3 regions of the Paenibacillus sp. OSY-SE genome follow, and region 1 is predicted to be linked to each of the others. Evidence: riboswitches for the same ligand, from Rfam matches in the RefSeq annotation. Region 1 holds a riboswitch; each other region holds the start of a gene.
The links. Region 1 has a riboswitch for S-adenosylmethionine ahead of A372_RS0103975 (methionine ABC transporter ATP-binding protein). Riboswitches for the same ligand answer to the same signal wherever they lie in the genome.

Region 1 (4,226 bases):
TCCTCGTCATAGCTTGTTTCAACCATCCCCCTTGCTAATCGTTGGAACGTGTCCTATCATTTTGCCCATAGAACGAAAGCCTTCTATAAGCCTGATGTTTCTAGTACAATATAGAATCAGATGCGCAATCAGTCTATGTCGGCAACGACCTGAGTATTTACAGAAAGATATAGAATGGGGAACAAGTCTTGAAAACTTTTAAAAAGGTATATGTCGAAGTTACAAGCGTATGCAATCTGGCTTGCAGCTTCTGCCCGCAAACGGCTCGCAAGGCTAATTTCATTAAGCCGGACACCTTTAACAACATATTGGATCAGATTAAACCGCATACGAATTATATTTATCTTCACGTCAAAGGCGAGCCCCTCCTTCATCCCAAAATCGATGAGTTGCTGGATGCCAGCCATGCAAAAGGGTTCAAGGTCAATATTACGACGAATGGAACACTTATTCATAAAAATAGGCATAAGCTGCTGGGGAAACCGGCGCTGCGCCAAATGAACTTCTCGCTGCACAGCTTCGACGGACATGAGGGGTCGGAAAATCGAGAGGGATACTTGGCTGATATTCTTTCTTTTGTGCGGGAAGCGGCTGAGCATAATGTCATCATATCGTTCAGGTTATGGAATTTGGACCAAGACAATGCAACAAATTCGATAAAGAGCAGAAACCGGGAAACACTAGCCATTTTAGAAAAAGAATTTAATTTGGACTACAAAATAGAAGAAAAAGTGATGCCAGGCAGCGGAGTCAAAATCGCCGACAGAATCTATTTGAATCAGGACCATGAATTTCAATGGCCGAGCCTGCAAGCTCCGGAGGATGATGGCAAAGGCTTCTGTCATGCGCTTCGGAGTCAAGCGGCCGTGCTGGTCGACGGAACGGTCGTGCCCTGCTGTCTGGATGGCGAGGGCGTCATTAATTTAGGCAATATTAATAGCACTCCTTTCTCTGAAATTGTAGAAGGCGAAAGAGCGAATAATCTGTACTATGGATTTTCCAGAAGAGAAGCTGTAGAGGAATTATGCAGGAAGTGCGGGTATCGGCAGAGATTCGGCACATGAAGCTTATCTCGATAACATACTAGACCGCCTCAAGGGCGGCCGGAGTTTATCTGCAATAAAAAAGGCGTGCGAATTTACGAAATTTGACACGTCTTTTTTTACTTGTTGACTTATTCCATTTCGTTTCCGTTTATATCATTATCAGCCTTTTCAAAACATAGGTTAACCGTTCTGCCATTCGAACGAGTGCGATGGAGCACGTTCGCTTTCACTGTATATACATCACCAGGCAGCAATGTTTCCGTTCGATCTTCAAAATCTATCAATAATTCTCCTCGACCACCAGAAAGAGCTCGTCACAATTTTCATGCTTATGCCAGTGAAAATCACCATCAATGACGGCAGCACGAACCACGTGATCATTGACTTCACCAACTACAAAATTCGCATATTGATTGATGTCCTTGGTCATTTCAAAAATGTTAACCTTTTCCGTTTTCAATCAACTCACCTCTGGTGTGTTTATATATCCCCAACAAAAAATTATACCACGGAAAGATATCATTTCCAGTTTGAAAATAAATATTGAAAATTTTATTGACAAGCAAATCTTTCATGTGTATTATTTTCACTACAAAACTTCATATTTTACCTTATCAAGAGTGACTGAGGGAATAGGCCCTATGACGTCCGGCAACCTTACCAGTAGAGTAAACGGTGCTAAATCCTACGGAATGTATCACATTCTGAGAGATAAGTTGGTTAATGCCAGTTCAACCTCTTTCTCTTATGAAAGAGGTTTTTTTGTATCATGAGTGTCTAGCAACAGGAATAGCGGGGTGAGAGCGATGATAGAAATTAGAAATCTAATAAAGGAGTACAGAAGCAAATCATCTACAGTCGTTGGCGTGAACAACGTTTCCTTAACGATAAACAAAGGAGAAATCTACGGTATTATCGGACGAAGCGGAGCAGGAAAAAGTTCGCTCCTGCGCTGCATCAACTTGTTGGAGGAGCCTACTTCGGGCAACATCTTCGTCGATGGAGTGGACCTGACAGCTTTAAAGGGCGAAGGCTTACGCCAAGCCCGGTTAAAGATCGGGATGATTTTTCAGCATTTCCACCTGATTCGCTCCAAGACGGTGTATGAGAACATCGCCTTTGCACTGAAGGCAAATCATAAATCAAAAGAAGAAATCGACACTCGCGTCACGGATCTGCTGGAGATGGTCGGCCTGTCCGACAAACGCAATGTGTATCCGGCCCAGCTGAGCGGCGGACAAAAACAGCGGGTAGGCATCGCCAGAGCATTGGCGAACGAGCCGCATGTGCTGTTGTGTGATGAAGCGACGTCCGCTCTTGATCCCGAGACGACACAAGCGATTTTGGAGCTGTTGAAAAAAATCAATCGCGAGTTGAAGCTTACCATTGTGCTCATTACCCATGAGATGGAAGTGGTGAAAGATATATGCGATCGGATGGCCGTGATGCAAGACGGAAATGTGGTGGAGGAAGGAGCTGTCTATGATATTTTTTCCGAGCCTAAGCATCCGATGACCCAATCGTTCATTAGCAGCCTGTTCCAATTTAACCTTCCTGAACGCTTGCTCCAGCATTGCCGAGGAACGATTGTCAAAATTCACTTTGTTGCGCCGCAGGCAGAAGAAGCGATCATCACCGATGTTCTGCAGGCCTATCAGGTCAAAGGCAACATCCTGCATGGGAAAATTGAATATATCCGTGACAATCCTCTCGGTATTCTCATCTTGGAGCTCATCGGAGACGCTGTGGAAGTACAGCGGGCTATCGATTATATAAGAGAGCGTACATATCGACTGGAGGTGATCTACCATGCTGACGGATTCTCTAATCCAACTATTGCCTGACCTGAACAAAGCTTTCTTTCAGACGTTGTATATGGTAGGAATTTCGCTTTCTGCCGCCTTAATTCTGGGTCTTCCTATTGGAATTCTCTTATTTGTAACCGACAAGGGTCTGTTTCTGGAACACACGCCGACGAAAAATATATTGGGATTTATCGTCAACATAATCCGGTCGGTCCCATTTATTATTTTGCTTGTCACCTTGCTGCCAGTAACGAAATTCATTACAGGCACCACCATCGGCCCAACGGCCGCCTCGGTATCCCTATCGGTCGCCTCGATCCCGTTTTTTGCCCGGCTGGTGGAGACGGCGTTGCGCGAGATCGACAAGGGGGTCATTGAAGCAGCTGTCTCAATTGGAGCTACGCCGTGGATGATTATAAAGGATGTGCTGCTCCCCGAGGCGAAGCCTGGCATTATTCAAGGCGTGAACATTACCGCGATCAGCCTGGTTGCCTATTCGGCGATGGCAGGCACCGTTGGCGGAGGCGGGATTGGCGACTTAGCCATTCGTTTCGGCTATTACCGCTACGATAATACCGTGATGTTCACAACAGTGGTCATCTTGGTTTGCCTAGTGCAACTGATTCAATACGGCGGAGATTACATCGCCAAAAAAGTAGATAAGCGTTAAATTAAGTGCGTGTTCAAAAGAGAACTTTTTACCTATTATATTACACATCATATGGAGGTATTTAACATGAAAAAAGCTGCAATCCTACTCTCTCTCATCCTGGCGATTGGTGTGCTTGCCGGATGCGGCAACAGCACGTCAACCACAACCAGCGATAAAGACTCGAACCAAGAAGAAAGCAAAGCTTTAAAAATCGGAGCCACTGCTGGACCTTACAGTGATATGGTTACTAAAGCAATCAAGCCGATTATGGAGAAAAAAGGATACACGGTCGAGGTAATCGAATTCGGTGATTACGTCCAGCCGAACCTAGCGTTGTCCAACGGTGATTTGAACGCGAACTTATTCCAGCATAAAATTTACATGGAAAATTTCGCAAAAGAAAATAAGCTGCAATTGTCTGAGCTCATCTCCGTTCCGACCGCACCGATGGGCATCTATTCATCGAAATTCAAATCGTTGGATGAAGTTGCAGCTGGAAGCACCGTCGCAGTTGCCAACGATCCGACGAATCTTGCACGCACGTTAGGACTGCTGCAAGATGCAGGACTCCTTACCATTAAAGATGACATCGATCCGTTGCGGGTATCGGAGAAAGACGTAAAAGATAATCCGAAGCAACTCGTGCTCCAGCCGATAGAAGCAGGGCAGCTGCCGCGCGCGGCGGATAGCGTCGACCTGTCGCTCGTTCCCGGCAACTTCGCA
Region 2 (4,226 bases), on a different contig from region 1:
CACGACCTTCCCATTAGAGTGGGTGCAAGCGGCTATCACCGAGCAGCAATTCGCACAGTGGATCTATTCGGAATGGGAAGCAAAGCAAAGGGATGAATTAACGAAGCTGACCGAGCGCAGAAAGCTTTTGGAGGGGATACAGCAAGGGCAGACCCTGTTGCAACTGATGGAACTCCTTCGCATTGATCGGCGTGAGCTCATTATGCGAATTGAAACGCTGGAACGGGAAGGATACCAAGTAGAGACGCTTGTGGAGGCCGAGTTAGCTTCAATGCCAAGGGAAGAAAGGCAGGCGATTGATATGGCTTTTGTGGAGCTGGGGGACGAATACTTAAAACCGGTTTATATAAAAGCGTTCGGTGAAGCGGCCTTAGAGCAAGCCACCGCATCGGTGCAGGCTAACTATGAGCGGATTCGTCTTCTGCGTCTTCTGCATCGCCGTCAGAAGCATGCCCCTGCCGATCGGCAGGTGAGCTGAGAAAAAATATAATGCCCGTGTCCTTGATCAAGTCAGGAACACGGGCAATCGCATGGTCGCTTTGTCAGATCCAATCTTTTTTCCGAAATAAATAGAACATGAATGCGCCGAGTATGAACATAAAGCCCATCGTATAGAAAGAACCAAAATCCCAATCCATGAACGGGATATAGTCGAAGTTCATTCCATAGATGCCTGTAATCAAAGTAAGCGGCATGAATATGGTCGTGATGGCGGTGAACACTCTCATAATGTCGTTCGCGCGATTCGCAATGCTGAGCTGGTATGACTCTCGTAAGTTTCCCATCAGATCGCGGAATGTTTCAAACGTCTCGGACACCTTGACAGCATTCTCATAAATGTCACGGAAGTATTTTTGCAAATCATCGTCGATAAGCCGCAGTTCTTTACGGTAAAGGACGAGCAGCACTTCTTTTTGCGGAGCCAATCCTTTTTTGAGCCAGAGTATTTCGCTTCGCAAGCTAATGATTTCATTTAGATGGGTCTTCTTGGCGCTGACAATAAGCTCTTCTTCCAGATTGTCGATCTTCGCTTCAATTCGATCGGCTACCGTGAAATAGTTGTCAACGACCATGTCAATTAAGTGATATAACATGCGGTCTGCCGCACTGACTTCCTGTTCCCACAGGACCGGCTTTACCATGCGCAGCTCATTTATTTTCTGATTCGTTACTGTAATAATAAAGTGCTTGCCTAGAAATATGTTCAGCGAACGTAAAAATATTTCCTCATCATCAAACCGGATGCTGTTAAACACGATAAAGTAATGGCCTTCATAGATTTCAATCTTCGGGCGTTGCTCTTCTTCGCTCATACAGTCCTCTACGGCCAGATCATGCATGGAGAATAGAGGCTGAAGCACGAGCAAATCATCAATATCGGCATCGATCCAGTAAAAGCCTTGTTCAGGCGTCGTCAATGCGACATTGATGTCTTCCACAGGTGTAAATACCCCTTCGTTTACAAGACGGATTTTCATTGCACTCACTCCTTCGCACCGCCAACTGTTGGCGGGCTGCGTCGTCTATTATTGACGATTCAAGCAGGGAGATGCTCATGACTTCGTCCGTCATTCGGTGCATAGACATACGTCAAGGTAGTTGAAAGCTGTTCAACTTATGGGCACGAACAACAGACAGCAACGGTCTTGGGCGACATCGGTTCCTGTCGAATCGTCATATTCGGTTGTCCGTTCGTACCGTGGCACGGCCTCGGGTCGCCATCCATCCGAAATTCACCTCAACTTATTCGTTATAAATCAGGTAGTGCGGTCACGCACTTGTTAAGTATAACGCTCGTACTTTCACCTTTCAAGAAAAAATGAATTACAGAATTTAGTTGAAACCGAGCAAATGTGTGAAAGTATGAAGTTTGTCATTGATTTAACATATGGCATTTCATAAGAGATGGTGAATTGCCTCTTGACGAGAGGCTGGTCTTTGCTATAAGTTATTACCAAGTCCTATTTGGCAAATGGCAAACAAATGAATAACGAACGATAGCAATCTTATCAAGAGCAGGTGGAGGGACAAGCCCGATGAAACCCGGCAACCGGCGTTAGCCATGACATGGCAGATTCTTGTTCCAAGAATCTTGCAGTTATGTACGTACGGTGCTAATTCTTGCAGCAGCGATCCAATCGTTGCTGACAGATGAGAGAGGCATGAGAACGTAATGCATGACCTTTCTCGAATCGCCGGGAAAGGTCTTTTTTGTATATGAAAAAGGACAGGAGCGCCGTATCCACTTGCTACATACGTTTGCCAGTGCTGCATGTATGGAACCAATATGAAGGAGGAGAGCGTCATGCCGATTAAAATTCCGGATCACTTGCCGGCCAAAGAAATACTGTCTCAGGAGAACATATTCGTTATGGACGAAACACGTGCGTATCACCAAGATATTCGTCCGCTTCGAATTGTAATTCTGAACTTGATGCCGACGAAAGAGACGACGGAAACCCAACTGCTTCGCTTAGTTGGCAATACGCCGCTTCAGGTAGATGTGACATTGCTCCATCCAGCGAGCCATACCTCGAAAAATACATCGGCGGAACATTTGTCGTCCTTTTATAAAACGTTTGAAGAAATTGAGAATCAGCAGTTTGACGGCATGATTATTACAGGGGCTCCCGTGGAGCAGATGGATTTCGAGGACGTGAACTATTGGCAGGAGCTGTGCCTCATCATGAAATGGTCCAAGGAAAATGTGACCTCGACCTTTCATATATGTTGGGCGTCCCAGGCAGGTCTGTACTATCATTACGGCATTCGCAAATATTCACTAGACAACAAAATATTTGGGGTATTTCCCCATACGTTAACGAAGGAAAATGTAAGTCTGACACGCGGCTTCGACGAGATGTTCCTTGTTCCACAATCCCGCCATACGGAAGTGAGACGCGAGGATATCGAGCAAGTTGCCGCCTTGAATATATTAGCGGAATCAGAAGAAGCGGGAGTCTATCTGGTTGCGACTGAGGATGGCAAGCAAATCTTCGTGACCGGGCACTCTGAATACGATCCCTGTACATTGAAATGGGAATATGATCGGGATATCGCGAAAGGGATGGATATGGACATCCCCGCTAATTATTTTCCAAATAACGATCCGTCCAAAAAGCCGTACTCGACTTGGCGTGCGCATGCCAATCTGCTCTTTTCCAACTGGCTGAACTACTATGTATATCAAGAGACGCCGTATGAATTAGGCAGAGCCGTATCGCACAAGGAAGGGGCGCAATTGTAATGGCTGCACAGAACTCAGACAACTACCGCATCGAAAGCCGGCTCGCACAGATCGGGTCGGTGCATGAGCCGAAGACAGGCGCCGTAACGTATCCAATCTTTCAAGCAACCGCGTATCGCCATCCACGGCTCGGGCAGAGCACCGGATTTGATTATATACGTACGAAGAACCCGACCCGGCAAGTGCTGGAAGACGCGGCGGCCGCCTTGGAAGGCGGAGATGCAGGCTTCGCGTGCAGCTCGGGGATGGCAGCATTGCAGACCGTATTCGCGCTGTTCAGTCAAGGGGATCATCTGATCGTGTCGTTGGACTTGTACGGCGGGACATACCGCTTGCTTGAACAGATCATGTCCCGCTTCGGCGTGTCGGCGGCCTATGTTGATACGAACGATATGGATGCGCTCGAGTCGGCGCGCAAGCCGGAGACGAAGGCGGTCATCATCGAGACGCCGACCAATCCGCTCATGATGATAACGGACATCGAACGGGTTGCGGCTTGGGCTAAGGCACACGGCATGTTGACTATCGTCGACAATACGCTCCTTACGCCGTTCTTCCAGCGCCCAATTGAGCTTGGAGCGGATATCGTCGTCCACAGTGCGACGAAGTATTTGGGTGGACATAACGATGTGCTGGCTGGCCTTATCGTGACAAAGGGCAAGGAATTGTCCGACGAAATCGGATTTCTGCATAATTCAATCGGCGCCGTACTCAGTCCGTCGGATTCGTACCAACTGATGCGCGGCATGAAGACGCTCGCCCTCCGAATGGAGCGGCATCAGACTAACGCGACGATCATTGCGAACTGGCTGCTGGACCATCCGGCCATTGAAGCAGTGTACTATCCGGCGCTTCCGCATCATCCGGGCCATGATATTCAGAAGCGGCAGTCGGCGGGCAACACGGGCATCTTCTCGTTCCGCTTGAAGGATGCGCGGTATGTTGAGCCGATTCTGAGACATCTGAAGCTGATTGCATT
Region 3 (4,226 bases), on a different contig from region 1:
GAACGCCTTCCAGTCGTAGACAGCGGCTTTGAAGGACACCGTATTCCGGCTGAAGCGGATTTCGTAATTCAAGGCTATGTGCCGCCGCATGTCCGCCGCATGGAAGGGCCGTTCGGTGACCATTACGGCTATTACTCATGGGCGCACGAGTTCCCGGTGCTTAATGTGAAGCAGATGTATCACCGCAAGGATGCGATCTATCCGGCGACGGTTGTAGGCAAGCCTCGTCAAGAGGACTATTACTTGGGCGAATATTTGGTAAGGCTGTTGTCCCCGGCGTTCCCGCTCGTCATGCCGACGGTGCGCAAGGTGCATCCATATCCAGAAACGGGCGTCCATTCCTTGGCCGCCGCCGTCGTGCGCGAAAGCTATTCACGTGAAGCGCTTCTGTCCGGCTTCCGCATTCTCGGTGAAGGCCAGCTCAGCTTGACGAAGTTCCTCATGCTGACGGATCAGCCCGTTGACCTAGAGAACTTTGCTGAGCTGACCGAAGCAGTGCTCGAGCGATTTAAGCCAGAGAGCGACTTGTATGTGATGAATAACACGTCGCACGATACGCTCGATTATACCGGGCATAAGCTGAACCATGGCAGCAAAGGCATTCTGCTTGGCGTAGGCGAGCCAGTGCGGGAACTGCCGCATACGTACGAGGAGGGCGAAATTGGCGAGATTCATGATGTCGCCGTCTTTTGCCGCGGCTGCTTGACAGTAGCTGGCGCTTCGTATGAGGCAGAGCCGCAGCTGGCGGAACGCGTATTGGCGCGTCTCACGGAGAAAGAGACGAAATGGCCGCTTGTGTTCTTAGTGGATGATGCCCAAGTCGCGAACGGACAGCTTCCGTTTCTATGGACGGTATTTACGCGATTTAACCCTGCATCTGATATATACGCGGGAATGGAAGTCCGCAATCACCATCTTGCCTATAAATTACCGATTGTCATCGATGCGCGCATGAAGCCGGGTTACCCAGACGAATTGTTCCCGCGTGAAGATATCGTGCAACAGGTTGACCAACGTTGGAAAGACTATTTCCCGAACGGACTATAAGCGGTTGTTGAACGGGACCTCTTATAATCACGGATCCATTCACGTGTTAGTATCGACAAGGAGGAGTTCCATGCTGCGCATTCTGTTCGGTGAAGCGCCCCGTCAGGACGAAGGAGAATTACAGGAAGCCATGGTGTTGATGGAGCGCTACTTGAACGTTGTGCGCAAGCAAATGGACAAGCAGGGCGATCCGGAGCACTATTGGCGCAAAATTGAAATCTGGACCGTCGGGTTAAAGACATCCTTGGATGAGCTGGAACAAAGCGTTTATGCTTCCGATAAGTTTGCGGAGCGCGTAACGAAGCGATATCAAGCGGAGATGGACGATGAGGAACTGGATGATTACTATCGGCATGTCTATTTCTACAAGAACGGATTCATTCGCGTCTTCTCCATTTTGGACAAGCTCGGGACGCTCCTGAACACGGTGCTGCAATTGGAGACGGAGAAGGTGAAGCATCGTTTTTCTTACTTCACGGTTCTGCGTCAAATCCGGTTCAAAGGCAGCCATCCGCGCTTGGCCGAACGGTTAACCGCCTTGAAAGATCAGTACGGCGATGCTCTTCAGCGTCTCCGCAAGCGCCGCAATACGGAAATTCACCATATGAATGCGGAAATGCAGGATGATTTATGGCAGCGCCACCGCAGCTTAAGTGATAAAATCAAGCTGGAGGATATCCAAGCGAATTTGCAGGATTTACAGGATGGTTTCCATATGGCATGCGAAACGTTGCTGATCGCCTTTGAGGAATTGTGCAAACTAGAAAAATGAAACGTAAGGTAAAAAAAGTTAATTGACAACTTTCAAATGCTGGATTATACTCAATTTAAATTTCATAACCGTTTTCTTATCAAGAGTGGCGGAGGGACAGGCCCTGTGAAGCCCGGCAACCGATCTTGCAACCCGGTCAATATGACGCTTCGGTGCGTTATATGCTTGCAAGATGTCAATGGTGCTAATTCCTTCAGAACGTGACGGTTCTGGCAGATAAGAAAAGGGAGAGTTGCGAACAACCGCCAGTTTCAACTGCAAGAGACAGCGAATCGACGTAGCCCCCTTTTGGCATCTGCCAAGAGGGGGCTTTTTATATATAATCCTGTATAATACATTCATGAGCTGTCCTATTATGAATAAGCTGACAGCCAATAACGCGTACGGATCATGCATACGCGATGCATAAAGGAAGGTGACGATTCCATTGATTCGTTTGGAACATATAAGCAAACAATATGATGCGAGAGGCAAAGCAAGCGGACCGCTGGCGCTGGACGATGTAAGCCTGACAGTGGCGGATGGCGAAATTTTCGGCATTATCGGCCACTCTGGGGCAGGCAAGAGTACCTTGCTGCGCAGCATAAATCTGCTGGAACGGCCGACATCTGGAACGGTGACCGTTGACGGCGTCGAGCTGACGAAGCTGACTCAGGGAGGACTGCAGCAGCAGCGCCGCAAGATAGGCATGATTTTTCAGCATTTTAATCTGCTGTCATCTGCGACGGTATTTGACAATATCGCCTTTCCGCTGCAGCTTGCACACACACCGAAAGAAAAAGTGCAGGCGAAGGTGGACGATTTAATCCGTCTCGTCGGACTGGAGGAGCACCGCGATAAATATCCGGCGCAATTATCTGGCGGACAGAAGCAGCGGGTTGGCATCGCACGAGCTTTGGCTAACGATCCGAAGGTACTGTTGTGTGACGAAGCGACTTCGGCGCTCGATCCGCAGACGACCAACGCGATACTTGACCTGTTGCTCGATATTAACCGCAAGTTCGGCATTACGATTGTGCTCATCACGCACGAAATGCACGTCATCCAAGCGATATGCGACCGCGTCGCCGTTATTCATGCCGGTGCAATTGCGGAACAGGGTAAGGTCATCGACGTATTTCTGAAGCCGCAGCATCCGGTGACGCGTGAGTTTATTCTAGAAGAGCGCAATGATGCGGAGCTCCAGCCTTGGGCAGCTTTCAAGACGCAGGCGACCGAACATTCCCGCGTGGTGAAGATCAATTATTTAGGCGACGTGACGTACGCGCCGGTGCTCCATCAAGTATTGACTGCAGCCGGTGTCAGCTTCGCCATTCTGCAAGGTACGATCTCGCGCATGAAGGACGTTCCATACGGCCAGTTGGTCGTAAGACTTGACGGAGAGAAGACGGCCGTGGAACAGTCGCTCCTGTCGTTGCGGGATAAAGGCTTGGAAGTGGAGGTGATTGCATAATGAAGCTTGATTTCTCTACAGTGAACTGGGAAGAAGTAAGCACGGCCACGACCGATACGCTGACGATGATGCTCTTTTCCGTATTGTTCACCTTCATTATCGGACTTCCGCTCGGCGTACTGCTTTACTTGACAGGCAAATCGAATAGGGCAGCGGCCAAGCCGGTGTACGCGGTGGTGTCATTTATCGTCAATATTCTACGCTCGGTGCCGTTTGTTATTTTGATGATTGCCATTATCCCGCTTACCCGGATTATTATAGGGACTTCGATAGGTGTGGAAGGAACAATACCGCCGCTCGTCATCGCGGCTGCTCCGTTCTTCGCCCGTCTGGTCGAAACGTCGCTAAGAGAAGTGGATCGCGGCGTCATCGAGGCAGCGCAAGCGATGGGGGCATCGACATGGCAGATTGTGCGCAAGGTGCTGCTCCCGGAAGCGATGCCTGGACTTATTGCCGGCACGACGATTACGGCGGTTACGCTGGTCACTTATACGGCCATGTCAGGAATGATTGGCGGTGGCGGTCTAGGGGATCTGGCTATTCGCTACGGTTATCACCGTTACGAATTCGAAGTGATGATTGTATCGATTGTCGTGATGGTGCTGCTCGTGCAGGTGCTGCAGTGGATTGGCGATGCGTTGGTGCGCAAGTTTACCCGCAAATAAGGTTTGGGAAGCCCGCTCTTTGGAGCTTCAACATATAGTGAGTGTTCAAAAAGGTTAAGAGGATTTTGAACAACCTCATATACAAAAAATTCAATTGGGGCAGTTTGGAAGGAGAAGGTGTTGGCAATGAAAAAGTGGACTTATGTATTGACTCTCGTAACGTTAGTAATGGTGCTGGCCGCATGCGGAAGCAAGCCGGCGGCAGACAACAATGCAACGAACGCCTCAGACAATGCGGGTGGCGAAACGACGAAAGTGGTCGTCGGCGCATCTCCGGTTCCGCACGCAG

Region 2: it holds a riboswitch for S-adenosylmethionine, as region 1 does, so the genes downstream of both, metA (homoserine O-acetyltransferase MetA) here and A372_RS0103975 (methionine ABC transporter ATP-binding protein) in region 1, are expected to answer to the same signal.
Region 3: it holds a riboswitch for S-adenosylmethionine, as region 1 does, so the genes downstream of both, A372_RS0125540 (methionine ABC transporter ATP-binding protein) here and A372_RS0103975 (methionine ABC transporter ATP-binding protein) in region 1, are expected to answer to the same signal.

What each region holds. Positions count from the first base shown of each region.
Region 1 covers NZ_ALKF01000144.1:642-4,867, forward strand. The annotation lists gene A372_RS0103965 (radical SAM/SPASM domain-containing protein) at 189-1,064, shown strand; partial or broken gene A372_RS33210 (cupin domain-containing protein) at 1,175-1,476, opposite strand; SAM riboswitch class I at 1,655-1,764, shown strand; gene A372_RS0103975 (methionine ABC transporter ATP-binding protein) at 1,853-2,890, shown strand; gene A372_RS0103980 (methionine ABC transporter permease) at 2,856-3,521, shown strand; gene A372_RS0103985 (MetQ/NlpA family ABC transporter substrate-binding protein) at 3,588-4,226, shown strand, end outside.
Region 2 covers NZ_ALKF01000183.1:52,676-56,901, forward strand. The annotation lists gene A372_RS0115525 (HRDC domain-containing protein) at 1-478, shown strand, start outside; gene corA (magnesium/cobalt transporter CorA) at 543-1,478, opposite strand; SAM riboswitch class I at 2,004-2,158, shown strand; gene metA (homoserine O-acetyltransferase MetA) at 2,306-3,247, shown strand; gene A372_RS0115540 (aminotransferase class I/II-fold pyridoxal phosphate-dependent enzyme) at 3,247-4,226, shown strand, end outside.
Region 3 covers NZ_ALKF01000199.1:92,630-96,855, reverse strand. The annotation lists gene A372_RS0125550 (UbiD family decarboxylase) at 1-1,047, shown strand, start outside; gene A372_RS0125545 (Cthe_2314 family HEPN domain-containing protein) at 1,118-1,819, shown strand; SAM riboswitch class I at 1,893-2,042, shown strand; gene A372_RS0125540 (methionine ABC transporter ATP-binding protein) at 2,247-3,272, shown strand; gene A372_RS0125535 (methionine ABC transporter permease) at 3,272-3,937, shown strand; gene A372_RS0125530 (MetQ/NlpA family ABC transporter substrate-binding protein) at 4,064-4,226, shown strand, end outside.